Regions from separate parts of the Bradyrhizobium sp. Cp5.3 genome, predicted to be linked through region 4. Evidence: predicted binding sites of a transcription regulator. Region 4 holds the regulator's gene; each other region holds the start of a gene.
The links. Region 4 encodes LexA, which represses DNA repair genes until DNA is damaged. Its sites were predicted from a motif close to TGTTCNNNNTGTGTTCNG; they were not measured.
Positions count from the first base shown of each region.

Region 1 (4,513 bases), 130 kb from region 4:
CGAAAAGTCCTGCGCCATGCGGACCATGGCGTCGTAGATCGACTGGTCGCCGTGCGGATGATACTTACCGATGACGTCGCCGACCACGCGGGCGGATTTGACGTACTTCTTGTCGGGCGTGTGCCCCTGCTCGTTCATCGAGTACAGGATGCGGCGGTGCACCGGCTTCAGTCCGTCGCGGGCATCAGGCAATGCGCGCGCCACGATCACGCTCATGGCGTAATCGAGGTAGGACTTCTTCATCTCATCAAGGATGGAGACGGGGCGAATGTCCGAGGGTTGCGCCGGCTGGTCGCCGGGCTTGTTGTCGTCGTCAGCCAAGGGGGAATCCGGTGAAGTTTTGTCTGGGAATCATATAGCGCATCGGGGGCTTGATAACCACCCTTGCGGCGTTCTCGGAAGCGCTTTTTCCGACTGTTTTTCCAGAGACTTACGCGCTCTGCACCACCGCCTCGGGAACCGCCGGATGGAGCGGCCTGGAGCCGTCCGTCAGGACCCGAAAATCACCCGGTGCATGAGGCGCCCGGGCACCAGCGTGAATACGCCTGCCACCACCAGCGCGCCGGTGAAGATGAAGATCATTATCCGCCGGTGATCGGTCACCCGATGGGTATGCGCGCGCCACACCGCGACCGGCAGCACCACCAGCGTGAAGATCGACAGGAGATGGATCGGGCCGAAGGAACCAACCAGACGGATGCCGTGAATCCAGAACGAGGACGTCGCCACGACGACCATCAAGGCCACCCAGATCCAGCCGATCGTCCTGTGCGGCAACGTCCCCTTGGGCGCAGCGAACTGCACGAGACCGAGCGCGAAGGCGGCCATCGCCGCGAAGGCATGGAGCGGGATGGCCGGGGCGGCCTCGATCAGCGGTGCAAGGCTCATGCGGGCGTTCTCCCGGAGGGAACAATAGCAATGTGAATAGGATTAACATCAAGTTAATACCATTCACATCGCGCCCGGTCAAAGAGCTTCAGGCCCAGCATGAAGTAAGCCCGAAAATACCGAGCTTTATCCGATAATTGGTAAGGACTCCTGCCGCTTTACGCGAGTGACTGCATCAAGGATGCGAAGAGCTCGCCGCCTCAGAACGGGATGTCGTCGTCCATGTCGCTGTTGCGGCCGCCACCGGCGGCAACCGGGCGGCGCGGCGCACTGCTGACCGGACCGCTGGAGCCGAAGTCCCCGCCCGGCTCCTCGCCGAAGCTGCCGCCTCCTCCACCGCCTCGGCCGTCGAGCATGGTGAGGTTCGAGTTGAAGCCCTGGAGCACGACTTCGGTGGAGTATTTCTCAGCCCCGCTCTGGTCGGTCCATTTACGGGTCTGGAGCGCGCCTTCGACGTAGACCTTCGCGCCCTTCTTCAGGTACTGCTCGGCAACCTTGGCGAGACCTTCATTGAAGATCACCACGCGGTGCCACTCGGTCTTTTCCTTGCGCTCGCCCGTCGCCTTGTCCCGCCAAGTCTCCGAGGTCGCCACCGACAGGTTCGCGATCGGTCGCCCGTCCTGGGTACGGCGGATTTCCGGATCCTTGCCGAGATTTCCGACCAGAATGACCTTGTTGATGCTTCCCGCCATCGCCGCTCTCCACTCCAAATGTCACTGAAAAGGCCGCGCGCTGTCGCGCCATCCGCCGCCTGCTAAGGGGACCCTATACGCTCGCAGGCGCCGGTCAGCCCGCCATCCCCCAACTTATCCCCACATATAGCACCGACAGCCACTTTGTTCCAGATTTGTTCCTCAGCAAAACCGAGGCGGAATAAGACAGCCAAATGACAAGGATGCATCGATATGATGGCAAGCCGGATGGAACCTTTTCGAGTTCTCGCGAACGGGAAAACTATCTAACATTCATTAGGTTACAGACCGCTCGTTCGCCCGTGACTGTTGCATTTCGGAGACGGACTCCGGTCCGGCATTCAGCTACGGTCTGACTCGGAATTAGTTAATATGGGCGTCGCGCCTGATTGACCGCTTCGGGGATTTCAAGAAGCGGACGAAACCGGGGAGACTGCAATGAATAAGATTTTGGTGGGTGCAATCGGAGCTGTGGCCCTTAGCCTGGCGGCTCCTGCGAACGCGGCGGACCTCGCTGCGCGTCCGTACACCAAGGCTCCGCCGATGGCGGTCGCCGCGATCTACGACTGGAGCGGCTTCTACATCGGCATCAACGGCGGTGGCGGATCGAGCCACAATTGCTGGGATTTCCTCGCCCTCGGCGGCGCAGTCGTCACACGCGAAGGCTGCCACAATGCGACCGGCGGCACGGTCGGTGGCCAGATCGGCTATCGCTGGCAGTCGACCAATTGGGTGTTCGGCATCGAAGGTCAGGGCAACTGGGCCGACTTCACCGGCGACAACATCAGCACGACGTTCGTGGTTGCGCCCGGCCTTCGCAATCGTTCGAGGATCGACGCCTTTGGTCTGATCACCGGTCAGGTCGGCTACGCCTGGAATAACGCCCTGTTTTACGTGAAGGGCGGCGCCGCCGTCGTCGGTGACCAATATCGCAGCTTCGCTGTGGCCAACGGCCTGGAATTCGATCGGGCCAACGAGACCCGCTGGGGCGGTACGGTGGGTGCCGGATTCGAGTACGGCTTCGCTCCGAACTGGTCGGTCGGCGTCGAATACGACCACATCTTCCTCGGACATCACACCACCACCTTCACCGGTTCCGGCAACTTCCTCATTGCGCCCCTCGGCGTTGCCACGCGCTCCGAGCGGATCGGCCAGGATGTCGACATGGGCCTCGTCCGCCTGAACTATCGCTGGGGCGGCCCGGCCATCGCAAAGTACTGATATCGTTTGAATATCAATCGTTCCTGAAGGCCGGCCTTGCGCCGGCCTTTTTGCCGTTCGCTGCGCGGGAAGTTAAATAGGTCAGCAATACAGCCTCTTTCTCAAATCTGTTGTGGCTTTTGGGGTACACAACTTGCGGCTTTACCGGTGTAAGCCGATGGCAATTGGACCACCGCGTCCGATCCTTCCCTTCGCAGGAAGGCAAGAACAGAAACTGGGACTGGGACTAAGTTGAAAATGAAGAAAGTTTTGTTGGCTTCGGCCTGTTTGTTCGCACTGGGCGCGTTCGCTCCCGCCACGGCTGCTGATCTGGCAGCCCGCCCCTACACCAAGGCTCCGGCGATGCCGGCAGCGGTCTACAACTGGACCGGCTTCTACCTCGGCATCGTCGGCGGCGGCGCTTGGGAGAACGGCTCCGGCGACCCGAAGATGAAGGGCGGTTTCGTCGGCGGCACGGCCGGCTACAACTGGCAGACCGGCAACGTCGTGTTCGGTCTCGAGGCCGATGGCTCCTGGGCCGACGTCAGCGCTTCGGCGACCGGCGCCACCCTTGTCCCCGGCTTCGGTGTCGTGACCACGACGGCGAGCTCGAAGACCGATGCGATGGGCACCGTGCGCGGCCGCATCGGCTGGGCGGTCAATAACGTCCTGTTCTACGGCACCGGCGGCTACGCCTGGATCGACAACAAGATCACCCTCTCGGCGCTCGGCGTGACTGCCTCGGACAGCAAGTGGCACTCAGGCTGGACCGTCGGCGCGGGCGTTGAGGCGTTCTTCGCTCCGCAGTGGTCGGTCAAGGGCGAGTACCTCTATCGCAGCCTCGGCGGCGAAAGCTACTTCTCCGGCGCGCTGCCCACCGGCACGCTCAACTTCCACACCGTGCAGGTCGGCGTGAACTATCACTTCGGCGGCCCGATCGTCGCGAAGTACTGATCTCCTCGAACGACGTCTTACGTCACGAAAGGCCGGCCTCGCGCCGGCCTTTTTGTTTTCGCGCGCCGTCGCGCCCAACCGTCATGGAATCGAGAGTGCGGTGTGCAAACGCCGGCGATCGAGTCGGGACAGTTGGGGAATTGAAATGAAGACGTTGCTGCTGGCATCAGTCAGCCTGTTCGCACTCGGCGCGCTCGCGCCGGCCGGTGCCGCCGATCTACCGCTGTACAAGGCGCCGGTGGCTCCCGTGCTCGCCTATGACTGGACCGGCGTCTATGCCGGCATCAACGGCGGCGCCGGCCTTGCGCATGCCTGCTGGAGCATCACCGACGCGCTCGGCGCCGTCGTGGACCCGGCCGCCGGCGAAGGCTGCCACAATGCGAGCGGCGGCACGATCGGCGGACAGATCGGCTATCGCTGGCAGAAGGCGCACTGGGTCTTCGGGCTGGAGGGCCAGGGCAACTGGGCCGACTTCAAGGGCAGCAATGTCAGCGTCGCACGGCCCGCGTTCACGAACCAGACCAGGATCGATGGGTTCGGCCTGTTCACCGGCCAGCTCGGCTACGCCGTGAACAGCCTGCTGTTCTACGGCAAAACCGGCGCCGCGGTGGCGCGCGACAAATACGACACTTTCGTCCCCGGCGTCCCGGCGACGGTGTTCAACAGCGTCAACCAGACCCGCTGGGGCTACGCGGTGGGCTTCGGCATCGAGTACGGCTTTGCCGAGAACTGGTCGGTCGGCGGCGAGTACGACCACGTGTTCCTGGGCCATCACAGCG
Region 1 covers NZ_AUFA01000003.1:334,782-339,294, reverse strand. Annotated here, with positions in the region: gene gyrA (DNA gyrase subunit A) at 1-321, opposite strand, end outside; gene K289_RS0106930 (DUF2306 domain-containing protein) at 490-888, opposite strand; gene K289_RS0106925 (single-stranded DNA-binding protein) at 1,089-1,580, opposite strand; gene K289_RS0106920 (outer membrane protein) at 2,019-2,801, shown strand; gene K289_RS0106915 (outer membrane protein) at 3,039-3,734, shown strand; gene K289_RS0106910 (outer membrane protein) at 3,880-4,513, shown strand, end outside.
Region 1: the regulator LexA is predicted to act here: its motif matches at 1,726-1,743, upstream of K289_RS0106925 (single-stranded DNA-binding protein).

Region 2 (4,513 bases), on a different contig from region 4:
GGTTCCGAGATCGACGCCGGATTCCCGCATCCACACCAGCAGCGTCGATCCCGACAGCGCCAGCGGCAGACCGGAGGAGAAGCCCAGAAACAGCACGATCAGCACCCGCGGCTGCATGTACACGGCAAGGCTGTCGCGCCAGGAGGCGGCGGGGGCATCGGCGCCGGCGGTTGCCGGGGCGGTTCCGGAAGTCGCGTCGGGTGCGGTCATGGGGAGGTGTTAGCAGATTCTGGCCTAAAAGACTCCCGACGCAGTCAGTGAGGCGGAAGCTCTCAACACCCTCTCGGTGTCATCGTCCGGCTTGTGCGCAATTGCGCACTGGGGCGGACGATCCAGTACCCACCAGCGCTTCGGCTCAATCACGACCGCCGCCGCGTACTGGATGCCCCGCCTTCGCCCGGTCAAGCCGGGCGACGACAGTGAAATTGGGGCGACCGCGTACCGGATCTGAGAGGAGAATCACTCCCCCGCCTGGAGCTTGCGCGGGAACAGCTCGGGCGCGCCCGTCGCCACGAGGCGCGGGGCTTCCGGCGTGTCGGTCTTGCTGAAATCGAGCTCTTCGATCCGACCCGCCCGCTTCTCGATCTTGTCGGCGGAGATCAGGACCTGGCGCACGTCCTCGTTCACGTCGGAAAAATGCTTCTGCAGTTTCAGCACGCGGTCGCGCAGGCGGCCGAGATCGTCGCCGAGCTTGATCACCTCGGTGCGGATCTGGTCGGCGGCATCGCGCATGCGCGCATCCTTCATGATCTGCTGCATCACCTGGATCGCCAGCATCAGAAGCGAGGGCGACACGAGTACGACACGAGCCCGATAAGCCTTCTGGATCACGTCGTCGAAGCCGTCATGGATCTCGGCGTAGACCGATTCCGACGGCACGAACATCAGCGCCATCTCCTGGGTCTCGCCGGTGACGAGATATTTTTCTGCGATGTCGCTGACATGCTTCATCACGTCGCCGCGCAGCCGCTGCGAAGCAATCCGCCGCTCCTCGTCGGTGCGAGCGTCGTGCAGCGCGGTCATCGCTTCCAGCGGAAATTTGGCGTCGATGCAGAGCGGCCGCTGATCCGGGAGAAACACCACGCAGTCCGGCCGTTTTCCCGTCGAGAGCGTGAACTGGAACTCGTAGGAGCCCTTCGGCAAGCCGTCCTGGACGATCGCCTCCATCCGCGCCTGGCCGAAGGCGCCGCGCGACTGCTTATTGGCGAGCACGTCGCGCAAGGTCGTCACCTGCGTGGTGAGGTCGGTGAGGTTCTTGTGCGCGTTGTCGATGATGCCGAGCCGCTCGTGCAGCGCGCGCAGGCTCTCCATGGTGTTGCGAGTCGAGTGCTCCATCGACTGGCCGACGCGGTGGGTCACCGAATCCAGCCGCTCGTTGACCGCGCGCGCCATCTCGGCCTGACGGCCGGCCAGTGCCTGAGTCATGGCATCGACTCGGCCCGACGCCTCGCTCTGGGCGTGCAGGACCTGGCTCAGGCGCTCCTCGAGCTCGTCGGCCCGGATCGCGTGCGCCATCGCGAGTTCCGCGCCGCGCCGCCCCGACCGCGCGATCACGACGGCAATCACCACCAGCAGGAGGAGGACCAGGACGCCGAAGCCGATCAGCGCATCGATGGTGCGCACCGGCCAGTCGCCAGCCATGAAAATGATCTCGTTCATGCCAGCCCTTCTAGCCGATTCGCGGGGACGTGCGAACGAAGAGGGAACGCTTATGGTTAATACCTCCCTAATTTTTATGGTTAACGAAGCCCTAAGTTTTATGGTTAGCGGAGCGTTAACGGCGTTCCCCGCTGCATTGACCGCATCTCGCGCGGGGCTTAAATCGCCGCCATGGCCTTAAGAGAAATCATCATCCTGCCCGACAAGCAGTTGCGTCTGGTCTCCAAGCCGATCGAGAAGGTCACGCCGGAGATCCGCAAGCTTGCCGGCGACATGTTCGAGACCATGTACGACGCGCCCGGCATTGGCCTCGCGGCGATCCAGGTCGCGCAGCCGCTGCGCCTGATCACCATGGACCTCGCCAAGCGCGACGAGAACGGCGAGACCAAGCACGAGCCGCGCGTCTTCATCAATCCCGAGATCATCGCCTCGTCCGAGGAGCTGTCGGTCTACGAGGAAGGCTGCCTGTCGATCCCCGAATATTACGAGGAGGTCGAGCGGCCTGCGAAGGTGCGTGTGCGTTTCATCGATCTCGACGGCAAGGTGCATGAGGAGGACGCCGAGGGCCTCTACGCCACCTGCATCCAGCACGAGATCGACCATCTCAACGGCGTGCTGTTCGTCGACTATCTGTCGAAACTCAAGCGCGACCGCGTGTTCAAGAAATTCGAGAAAGCCGCCAAGCGCGCGGAGTGAGTAGGGCTCGGTCCTCTCACGCCGTCAGGGCCGGGCTTGACCCGGCCATCCACGCCTTGCTTGCTTTGCCGAAGAACGTGGATGCCCGGGACAAGCCCGGGCATGACGGAGAACCGGAACTCTCACCGAAACGCCGCCACATGCCCCTTCGCCTGATCTTCATGGGTACGCCAGATTTCTCCGTGCCGACGCTGCTCGAGCTCGTCGCGCATGGCCACGAGGTCGCGGCCGTCTACACCCGCGCGCCGAAGCCGGGCGGGCGGCGCGGCCTGCAATTGCAGCCGACGCCGGTCGAGGAGGCGGCGCGAAAGCTCGGCGTGCCCGTGCTGACGCCGAAGACATTGAAGACGCAGGAAGCGCTCGACGAATTCCGCGCCTTTGGCGCCGAGGCCGCCGTCGTCGTCGCCTATGGCATGATCCTGCCGCAGGCGATCCTCGATGCGCCAAGGCTCGGCTGCTACAATCTGCATGCCTCGCTGCTGCCGCGCTGGCGCGGTGCGGCGCCCATCAACCGCGCGATCATGGCCGGCGATGCCGAGAGCGGCGTGATGGTGATGAAGATGGACGTCGGCCTCGACACTGGCGACGTCGCGATGGCGGAGCGTCTTGCGATCACCGACAACATGACCGCAGTGGACCTGCACGATCGCCTTTCCCGGCTCGGCGCCGATCTGATGGTGCGCGCCATGGCCGCGCTCGCACGCGGCGGACTCCAGCTCAAGAAGCAGAGCGAGGACGGCGTTACCTACGCCGCCAAGATCGACAAGGCCGAGGCGCGGATCGACTGGAGCAAGCCTGCACGCGACGTGCTGCGCCACATTCACGGCCTGTCGCCGTTTCCCGGCGCCTGGAGCGAGCTTGCGGACGTGAGCGAGAACGCACGCGTGAAGATCCTGCGCTGCGAACTCGCGAAAGGCTCGGGCGCCCCCGGCGACGTCCTCGACGACCAGCTCACCATCGCCTGTGGCGAGGGCGCCATCCGCATCATCGAGCTGCAGCGCGAAGGCAAGGCGCGGATGCAGGCTGCAGACTTCTTGCGCGGCGTGCCTTTAGGGATAGGCGGTAGACTTACGTAACACTGTCATACCCGGCGAAGGCGGGCGATGACTCCGAAATTGGGACAAGATGCCCCGCTACAAGCTCACCATCGAATATGACGGCGCGCCGTTCTGCGGCTGGCAGGTGCAGGAGACGCTGCCCTCGGTGCAGGGCGCGCTCGAGAGAGCCGTGAAGGCGATGACCGGCGCGGATGTGCGGGTGCACGGCGCCGGCCGCACCGATGCCGGCGTGCACGCGCTCGGCCAGGTCGCGCATGTCGATATCGAGAAGCAGTTCGCGCCGGATCGCTTCCGCGATGGGCTCAACGCGCATCTGCGCCCGGATCCGGTGGCGGTGCTCGATGCCGAGATCGTCGGCGAAACCTTCGAGGCGCGCTTCTCCGCCATCAAGCGCCACTACCGCTACCGCATCGTCAATACCCGCGCCAATCTCGCGCTCGACGTCGGCCACGCCTGGCGCGTGCCGCGCCGGCTCGACACCGCTGCGATGCATGTGGCCGCACAGCGCCTGATCGGCAAGCACGATTTCACGACATTCCGCGACACCGAATGTCAGGCCAAATCGCCGGAGAAGACGCTCGATCAGCTCGATGTGCTGCGCGACGGCCGCGAGGTGACGATCCTCACTTCCGCACGCTCCTTCCTGCACAGCCAGGTGCGTTCGATGGTCGGTTCGCTCGTTTGGGTTGGCGAAGGCCGCTGGACCGCCGACGATCTCTCCGCAGCGCTTGCCGCGCGCAACCGCGCCGCCTGCGGCATCGTCGCCCCGCCGGAGGGGCTGTATCTGGTGCGGGTGGATTATTGACCCTTCGCCTCTCCTCGCTTGCGGGGAGAGGCCGACGCGCTTCGAGCGATGCGAAGCATCGTCGGAGCGCGGCGGGTGAGGGGGACTCTCCACGAGTCCAACTCGTACCGTGTTTGCGGAAGCAGCCCCTCACCCCAACCCTCTCCCCGTAAGAACGGGGAGAGGGAGGAGCGTCATCCAAAATACCGCGCAAGAATCCCGCGATACACCTTGGTCAGCTTCTCCAGATCCACCACCGGCACGCGCTCGTCGACCTGGTGCATGGTCTGGCCGACCAGGCCGAACTCGATGACCG
Region 2 covers NZ_AUFA01000009.1:46,191-50,703, forward strand. Annotated here, with positions in the region: gene K289_RS0114170 (MFS transporter) at 1-210, opposite strand, end outside; gene K289_RS0114175 (DNA recombination protein RmuC) at 460-1,659, opposite strand; gene def (peptide deformylase) at 1,831-2,355, shown strand; gene fmt (methionyl-tRNA formyltransferase) at 2,496-3,431, shown strand; gene truA (tRNA pseudouridine(38-40) synthase TruA) at 3,481-4,218, shown strand; gene dapE (succinyl-diaminopimelate desuccinylase) at 4,392-4,513, opposite strand, start outside.
Region 2: the regulator LexA is predicted to act here: its motif matches at 1,691-1,708, upstream of K289_RS0114175 (DNA recombination protein RmuC).

Region 3 (4,513 bases), on a different contig from region 4:
CCGTTCCCCGGATCGGAGCGCAGAGGGCAATGGCTGCTGATGACCACGAAACATTCGTCTACGTTTCGAACGCTGGCACCAAGGACATCTATGTCCTCGGCATGAACCGCGGCACCGGTGAGCTCACCATGGTCGAGAAGGCGCCGGTGCCCGGCGCGGAGAAGACCTCGCTGGTCAGCTTACCGATGGCGCTGTCCCCAAACAAGCGCTTCATTTACGCGCAACTGCGCAGTGAGCCGTATCCGGTGTCGACGTTCTCCATCGACCACGCCAGCGGGAAGCTCACCCATCTCGACGCGACGCCACTGGTCGATCAAATGGCCTACATCAACGTCGATAAGACTGGCAAACACCTGCTCGGCGCGTCCTATACCGGCGCCAAGGTGGCAGTCTACCCGATCGACGCGCGCTATATTGTCGAAGGCAAGGCGACCCAGATCATCGACACCAAGCCGAAGGCCCATTGCGTCTTCATCGACGCCAGCAACAAGCATGCCTATGTCCCGGTGCTCGGCGCCGATTACATCATGCAGTTCAAGTTCGATGCCAGCACCGGCATGCTGACGCCCAACGATCCGCCCAAGGTCGCCACCAAGGCCGGCGCCGGCCCGCGCCATTTCACCATCCACCCGAACGGCAAATGGGGTTATCTCAGCACCGAGACGACCGCGACGATCGGCACCTATTCGATCGACGAGGACAAGGGTACCCTTACCGAGGTGGCGTTCGTCGACACCGGCGATTACAACCAAAAAGATTCGGCCTTCGCATCCGACATCCATATCACGCCGAACGGAAACTTCCTTTACGGCGCCGTGCGCACGACCAGCCTGCTGTATGGGTACAAGATCGATCCCGAGAAGGGGACGCTGACCGGGATCGGCAAATGGCCGACCGAGAAGACCCCGCGCGGCTTCAACATCGATCCGCGCGGCAAGTTCTTGCTGGCGGTGGGGATGGATTCAGCGAGCCTGACAGTCCATGCGATCGACCAGGACAGCGGCGAGCTGAAGAACGTCAAGCAATATCCGATGGGCAAGCAGCCGAATTGGGTTGAGATCGTCGATAGGATCCGCGACTAGTTTCCGGCCGGCGAAGGAAGCGGCGGCGAAGAAGCCGGCGACGGGCCAGCGGCGGAAGTCGGCTTAGGCGGCTGTTGCCCGGAGCCGGCGGCGTTTCAGGAAGACGCGATCCGCGATCGACTGCTGCGGCTAAACGCGCGATAGGGTGCTTCGACCGGACGCTTCGATGACCTTCACCATCGGCATCATCTCGGATACGCACGGTCTGCTTCGGCCGGAGGCTCTTCGCGTGCTGGCCCAGGTCGACCGCATCATTCACGGCGGTGACATCGGTGATCCCGAGATCATCACCGCGCTGAGGAGAATTGCTCCCGTCACGGCGATCAGAGGGAACGTGGACACGGGCGAGTGGGCCACCGAATTTGCCGAAACCGAGTTCGTGCGGCTTGCGGGACGGCTGTTCTACGTTCTGCACGACCTCAATACCCTGCAGATCGATCCCGTAGCCGCCGGCATCGATGTCATTGTTTCCGGCCACTCCCATATGCCGAAGATCGTTACCGTAGACGGCTTACTCTACGTGAATCCCGGCAGTGCCGGGCGCCGGCGCTTCAAGCTGCCGATCACGCTTGCGAGCCTCGAAGTCACGCCCGTCGGACTGAAACCGATCATCCACGATCTTGAAGACGGATAGGCCGCGCCGCGCATGTTCGGCCACACGAAGCTTTCGGCGCCATCTCGGCCGCCAGGTAAGTCGCATCCATGGGCAGCGTTAGATGGGCAGATCGAGCTGAGGTTCGACATCGTCGTTCCCCAGCGTTTGCAGCGAGGACAGCGACACGCCCAGCAGGCGAACCGACTTCGGGAAGGGCACCTCGGCCTGCAGCAGGGCGATCGCCAAGCTCTCCAAGTCGTCCCGGCTCGAGACGACCGTCGGGACGGACCGGCTCCGCGTGATGATCTCGAAATCGAAGAACTTGACCTTGAGCGTCACCGTTCGTCCCCGGTTGCCGGTGCTCTCACAGTGGCGCCAGACCTTGTCGATCAGTGGCCGGACCTCGGCAGCCATGGCGTCGAATGTCGTGAGGTCCACTGAGAACGTGTTCTCCGCGCCGATCGACTTGCGGATGCGATTGGCGCGCACGGGACGGTCGTCGACCCCGCGCGAGATCCAGTAGTAGTAGGCGCCCGACTTACCGAAGTTCGCATTCATGAACTCTAGCGTCTGGTTGCGAATGTCCATTCCGGTGAAGATGCCGAGGCCATTCATATTCGCGCTCGTCGCTGGACCGATGCCGTGGAATTTGCCGACCGGCAGCGACTCCACGAACGCGGCGCCCATCTCTGGAGAGATGACGTACTGTCCGTTCGGCTTCCTGTGATCCGAGGCGAGTTTCGCCAGAAACTTGTTGTAGCTGATGCCGGCCGAAGCGTTGAGGCCCGTCTCGGCCTTGATCTTCTCGCGGATCCGAAGTGCCACGTCGCGGGCGAGGGGGATGCCCTGCAGGTTTTCGGTGACGTCGAGATAGGCCTCGTCCAGCGACAGCGGTTCGATGATCGGCGTGTGCTCCGCGAAGATGTCGCGGATTTGCCGGCTGATCGCCTTGTAGACCTCGAAGCGCGGTTTCACGAAGATCAGGTCCGGACACTGCCTCTTGGCGATGACGGACGCCATCGCCGAGCGGACCCCGAACTTGCGGGCCTCGTAGCTTGCCGCAGCTACCACGCCGCGTTCCGCCGAGCCGCCGACCGCGACCGGCTTGCCTCGCAGATCCGGATTGTCCCGCTGCTCGACCGACGCGTAGAAGGCGTCCATGTCGATGTGGATGATCTTGCGGTGGGAAAGGCCGGCGTCGGGTCGGCTTGCGTCCATCTCTACGGGTCTGTCCTTCGCTCCGCCTTGACAAATAAAGCTGTCAGAACAAAAAAGGAACGATAAAACGTCTTCGGCTGGTCGTTGAGAACAGATTCGTTGACCAGATTTGATGGGAACCCGGCACGCGTCACATGAAGCCTACAACGTTGCCGGTCTACTACTATCTCGACCGGCATCACCAACCAGATGGTTCGGGATGCGCCCGTGTTCCACGAAATCGCCGACAGTTTCATGGCGTTCATGGCCGACGGCATCTTCGTCGCCCACAACGTGAACTTCGACTACGGCTTCCTGTCGTACGAGTACGAACGGCTCGAACGACGCTTCCGTTTTCCGAAGCTGTGCACTTGCGTGGGAATGCGGCGTCGCTATCCCGGGCACAAATCGTACGGACTCGGAAAGTTGTGCGCGATCTACGACATCGAGCTCGAAGATCACCATCGCGCGCTATGCGACGCTCGGGCGGCGGCCCGGCTGTTGAACCTCATCAACAAGAAGCGCGACGACTGCATCTCGGCAGAAGCGGTGCAGGCCGCTTAGTCCCGCTCCGGGCAAGGTATCGGCTATGCCGTCCGAGACCGCTGCTACGGCGACGACAGTGGGTCTGGATGCGACGCACGGTAGTCGTGCGGGGTCGCGATGCTGAGCAAAACACGCTTGCCGCGTAACCGATCTACGATCTTAGCAGGGACACGAATTCGGAATTGGAGAATACTGTAGCCGGCACGTTTGGACATTGAAAACTTCAGGGAAACCATGGTCCGTGTGGCACTTTCGTGTGGCACTCAGGACCGAAATTTCAAGAAAATCAATGGTCCCAGCAGGATGACTGGTGCTGCCGGACAGGATTGAACTCGTGGACAGGTCCTCCTCGCGGCGGATCAAGGCGGTCATGTCCGCCAATTTGATTTGCCTCAAGTGCCTCTCTCCCGATGCAGTAAAATGCAGGCCGCGCGGCATACTCGGTTGATGCGAGGGGCAGCCGACGCTTGGAGCGGTGGATGAAGGCTTCCCTGGTCACGATTGAGCCGAACGGGCATTCCTGCAGCGATTGTGCGGTCCGCGAATTCGCGGTCTGCTCGTCATTGGACGCGGCCGAACTCCGGGAGCTCGAGCATCTGGGACGGCGCGTCCATTTTGCCGCGGGCCAGACCGTCTTCTCCGAGGAGGACATCACTTCGTCGTTCTACAACGTCCTCGACGGCGTCATGCGGCTGTACAAGCTGTTGCCTGATGGCCGCAGGCAGATCGTCGGTTTTGCATTGCCTGGCGATTTCCTGGGGATGAACATTTCCGGGCGCCATAATTTCTCCGCCGATGCGATTGGCACGGTGACGATCTGCCAGTTCGCGAAGGCGCCCTTCACCCGTTTCATCGAGGACCGGCCGCATCTCTTGCGGCGGATCAACGAGCTGGCAATCCGCGAGTTGACCCAGGCGCGCGACCACATGGTCCTGCTTGGCCGCCGCTCGGCGGACGAAAAGGTGGCGACCTTTCTCCTCGGCTGGCGTGAACGGCTGATCCTGCTCAAGGGAACGATAGGGACGGTGCCGCTGCCGATGAGCCGGCAGGACATCGCCGACTATCTGGGTCTCACCATCGAAACTGTCAGCCG
Region 3 covers NZ_AUFA01000032.1:37,329-41,841, forward strand. Annotated here, with positions in the region: gene K289_RS0130855 (lactonase family protein) at 30-1,082, shown strand; gene K289_RS0130860 (metallophosphoesterase family protein) at 1,249-1,716, shown strand; gene dinB (DNA polymerase IV) at 1,795-2,895, opposite strand; gene K289_RS0130870 (PolC-type DNA polymerase III) at 3,073-3,438, shown strand; gene K289_RS0130875 (helix-turn-helix domain-containing protein) at 3,900-4,513, shown strand, end outside.
Region 3: the regulator LexA is predicted to act here: its motif matches at 2,940-2,957, upstream of dinB (DNA polymerase IV).

Region 4 (4,513 bases):
GGCGGGCCTCGACGAACTCGATCAGGGGTTCGTGCTCGCGGACGCTCAGGCACGTCCGGTATTCGTCAATCGCCGCGCGCGTGAACTGCTCGACGTCGCCGATAGCGTCGTGCTCGAGGCGGGCGCGCTGAGCGCCGTCAACAGCGAAGACGGCCGCCGTCTGCGGACGCTGATCGGTTCGTGCAGCCTCGACAATCCTGTTCGCATCGGCGGCGAGATGAGCCTGCGCCGGCCGCCCGGCCGCATGCCGCTGCACGTGCAGGTGACGCCGGTCGGCAGCGATTGGACGGAGAGCGCCGTGCCGCTCGCCTCCGGCTGGCGCTCGAGCGCGATGCTGCTCATCACCGACCCCGAGCCCAATGCGCGGGCAAGACTCGAGGCGTTGCGCGAGCGCTACGGCCTCACCCGCGCCGAAGCCGCGTTCGCGCTCGAGATTGTGAAGGGCGACGGCCGCAAGACCACGGCCGAGCGGCTCGGCATCACCGATGGAACCGCACGCAGCCACCTGTCGAGGATTTTTGATAAGACCGGCGTGAGTCGGCAGGCCGAGTTGGTGCGGCTCTTGCTGCAGAAATAGATTTCCCGCCTGGTCAACATCGCAGGGACGTGCGCGTGACCTGCGCTTCCGGAGCCCTTTTGCTTCGGCCCCTCCACTCGGCTAGAACCTTGCCGACCAGTCCTTCGATTTGTAGCGGGAGTTCGCCGTGGCCCTCATGCCGGTTTCCGATGCGCTTGCCGCCGTACTCGCGGGTGCAGAGCCTCTGGCCGAGGAAACGATCGCGCTCGACGATGCCTTCCATCGCGTGCTCGCGCGCGATGTTGCGGCCCGGCGTACGCAGCCGCCGCAGGCGATGTCGGCGATGGACGGCTACGCCGTGCGCGCGAGCGATGTGGCCAATGTCGACACGCAGCTCTCCGTGATCGGCGAGGTCGCCGCGGGCCGGCCGTTCGCGGGGACGGTGGGCGCCGGCGAAGCGGTGCGGATCTTCACCGGTGGCGTCGTTCCCGATGGCGCGGACGCCGTCGTGATCCAGGAGGATACGGTCGCTGAGGGCAAGCGCGTCACGATCAAGGAGGCCGCCATTGCCGGCCGGCACATCCGCCCCGCCGGCGTCGATTTTCGCGAGGGCGACGTGCTGCTGCGGAAGGGAACCCGCCTCACCGAGCGCGACCTCGCGCTCGCCGCCGGCATGAACCATCCCCGCCTTCCCATCCGCCGCCGTCCGAAGGTCGCGATCCTCGCGACCGGCGATGAGCTGGTGATGCCGGGCTCGACGCCCGGGCCCGGCCAGATCGTCTACTCCAACGGCTACGCCCTCCACGCGCTCGCCCGCAGCGAAGGCGCCGAAACGATCGACCTTGGGGTCGTCGCCGATACCCTGGAGGCCACCACTGCCGGTATCCGCCGCGGGCGCGAGAGTGGCGCCGACATCCTGCTGACGACCGGCGGCGCCTCGGTCGGCGACCACGACCTGGTCCAGCAGGCGCTCAAGGCCGAGGGCATCTCGATGTCGTTCTGGAAGATCGCGATGCGGCCGGGCAAGCCGATGATGCACGGTCATCTCGGCGCGATGCGCGTGATCGGCCTGCCCGGCAATCCCGTGTCATCCTACGTTTGCGGCTTCCTGTTCGCGGTGCCGCTGATTCGCGCGCTTGCCGGCCGCGCAGTGATTCACCACCGCCGCGAGCGCGCCGTGCTCGGCCGCGACCTCAGTGCCAACGACATGCGCGAGGACTATCTTCGCGCGCGCCTCGAAGTGCGCGACGACGGCACGCTGGTTGCGCTGCCCGTCAACCATCAGGACTCCTCGCTGCTTGCGAATCTCGCTGCGGCACAGGTACTTCTCGTGCGGCCGCCATTCGCGCCGAAGGCCGACGCCGGCGCGCCTTGCGAGGTGTTGCGGCTGCCCGGTTGAACGCAACGGCGACACGTGTTCCGCGAACTTTGTCGCGTTCACGGTAAATTAAGCAGTTGCGGAACACATATCGAACATATAGTGTCCGTTCATGATTTGTTTCGAGCATCTAGCGGCTTGCCGCTGAATTCAGCGTCTCGGAATCGAACGACATCAACCGGGGGATTTGGTCGAGATGTTAACGCGCAAACAATACGAGCTTCTGCGGTTCATCAGCGAGCGTCTGAAGGAAAGCGGCGTGCCGCCCTCCTTCGACGAGATGAAGGACGCGCTCGACCTGCGCTCGAAGTCCGGTATCCATCGCCTGATCACCGCGCTCGAGGAGCGCGGCTTCATCCGGCGCCTGCCCAATCGCGCCCGCGCCATCGAAGTGATCAAGCTACCGGAGCTCCAGGCTGCCGCCGGAAGCCGGCGCGGCTTCACGCCCAGCGTCATCGAAGGCAATCTCGGCAAGGTGCGTGGCTCCAGTGCACCGGTGGACGAAGGCGAGCGTCCGGTCGCAGTGCCGGTGATGGGCCGCATCGCGGCCGGTACGCCGATCGAGGCCTTGCAGACCCGCAGCCACACCATCAGCGTACCGCCGGACATGCTCGGCTCGGGCGAGCACTACGCGCTCGAAGTGCGCGGCGATTCGATGGTTGAGGCCGGCATCCTCGACGGCGACATGGCGCTGATCCAGCGCAACGAGACCGCCGATACCGGCGACATCGTGGTTGCCCTGATCGACGACGAGGAAGCGACGCTGAAGCGCTTTCGCCGCCGCGGCGCCTCGATCGCGCTCGAGCCCGCCAATGCCGCCTATGAGGTGCGCATCCTGCCGCCGAACCGCGTGAAAATTCAGGGCAAGCTGATCGGTCTGTACCGGAAGTACTGAGCGCATGCGGCGGAGCCGTGAGCCGATGCTCGTCGTGCGGAGCAACTGATCTCCGCCGCGTGTAGTGCGGCGCCGATGAATCCAGGAATGATGTCGACAAGCGCAGCATAAAAGAATTCACAGGAGCGCGCTTTGTTCCAAACGCTCTTGATGAACGTGGAAAAGATAAAGTGATCGGCAGGTCTGCACACAAGTCGCAGATTTGCCCTCAACATCGCATATCATCGTAGCCTTCCTGATAGAGGCCTGGGCCTCCGGGGGCACGGGTCGCTATCTCTGATGAGGAGCACTTGCGATGTGTGACTACAGTCTGCATGCCGTCGCGACCCGTCCCGCCCAGGTCGGTGAGACGATCGTCACGACAACCTTCCGCGGCACCTCGACACGCGGCTTCGCTTCGGAAGCCGATCTCTCGGTCGCGGTCTGCCTGCTGCCGGGGACGGAGCTCGCCTTCGCCGACAATGTCCGCTACGACAATCGCTGGATCTGGACGCGCACCATCAACTCCCGCGTCGGCAAGTTCGGCAAGGTCGATCCGCACATTCCGGACCGCCATCATGATGCGATCGAATTCCCGGACGGCAAGTATGTGCTGGTGACGCAGCTCGTCGAATGCCAGCGCGCAACCGTGCTGCAATTGCCGGTGACCCAGCCGGTCGGTGAGCACAAGCCGCAAGTGGCCGCCGATAGGCCGCAGCCGACCGTGACACGCCTGCCGATCGGCTGACACGATCGATTTCAGTCCTCGGCCTGAAGGTCGGCCTCCGACGGCGTTGCGTCCCTGGAGCGCGGTGTGGCCGGCCGTGGCGCGAGATTTGATTCATAATAACCATCGCCGGCGGCGGCCGGCGACCAGGGGCGGTTTGCGCCCCTCGCCCTCACCGCCTGCACCGCAAAGCCGTCGCCGCGACGCATGAGCGCCAGCCCGCCCTGTCCTGCCAGACGATCCCGGTCGACCACCATCGCCGCGCAATCGGGCGGCGCGGGCCGTGCCGTCACCACCAGCGCGGCCCGGCTGCAATCATCGGACAGCGCGTCGGCGCGCAGCGCCAGGGCGATCAGGCGCCCGTCGGCGAGCGGGGTCACGCATCCGGCCTCGTCGCATGACACGCCGCTGCCGAGCGAGGCGTCACCGGCGCTGCGTGGATCGGCATCGGCCGCAAGCCACTCCTTCGCGAGAAACGCATCCTTGTTCGCCGCGATCAGATGCAGGCGACCGTCGCCGGCGCGCACTGCAATGGTACGCCCGTCGCCGGCGATCAGGATATCCGGCTGGCGCACGGACACCGCCCAGACGATCGCAATGAACAGCACGAGGGCACCGGACCAGCGTAAGGGCGTACGCAGCAGCCCCATCAGGATGATACCGATGCTCGCCGCGACCAATGGCGCGTTGCCGAAGGCGGCAATGCCGCCGACCGCGCCCGGGAGGTTCGCAACCCACTGCGTGACGGCGATCATCCAGTCGATGCCGACACCCATCAGCCACCAGAACACGCCGTCGAGCCCGAACGGCGCAGCGACCAATCCCAACAGCCCGGCCGGCATCACCAGCGCCGAAACCACCGGCATCGCCGCAAGGTTTGCGAGCACGCCGAACGGCGTGACACGGTGGAAGTGGAAGGCGGCATAGGGCGTGGTCGCAAGCCCCGCGATGAGCGAGGCCAGGAACAGCATCGCGAGCTCGCGGCCGCCCCACAGCGCGATGCGCGCCGTCGTCGAA
Region 4 covers NZ_AUFA01000003.1:202,431-206,943, reverse strand. Annotated here, with positions in the region: gene K289_RS0106275 (helix-turn-helix transcriptional regulator) at 1-577, shown strand, start outside; gene glp (gephyrin-like molybdotransferase Glp) at 705-1,916, shown strand; gene lexA (transcriptional repressor LexA) at 2,092-2,790, shown strand; gene K289_RS51420 (hypothetical protein) at 3,086-3,517, shown strand; gene K289_RS0106255 (ComEC/Rec2 family competence protein) at 3,529-4,513, opposite strand, start outside.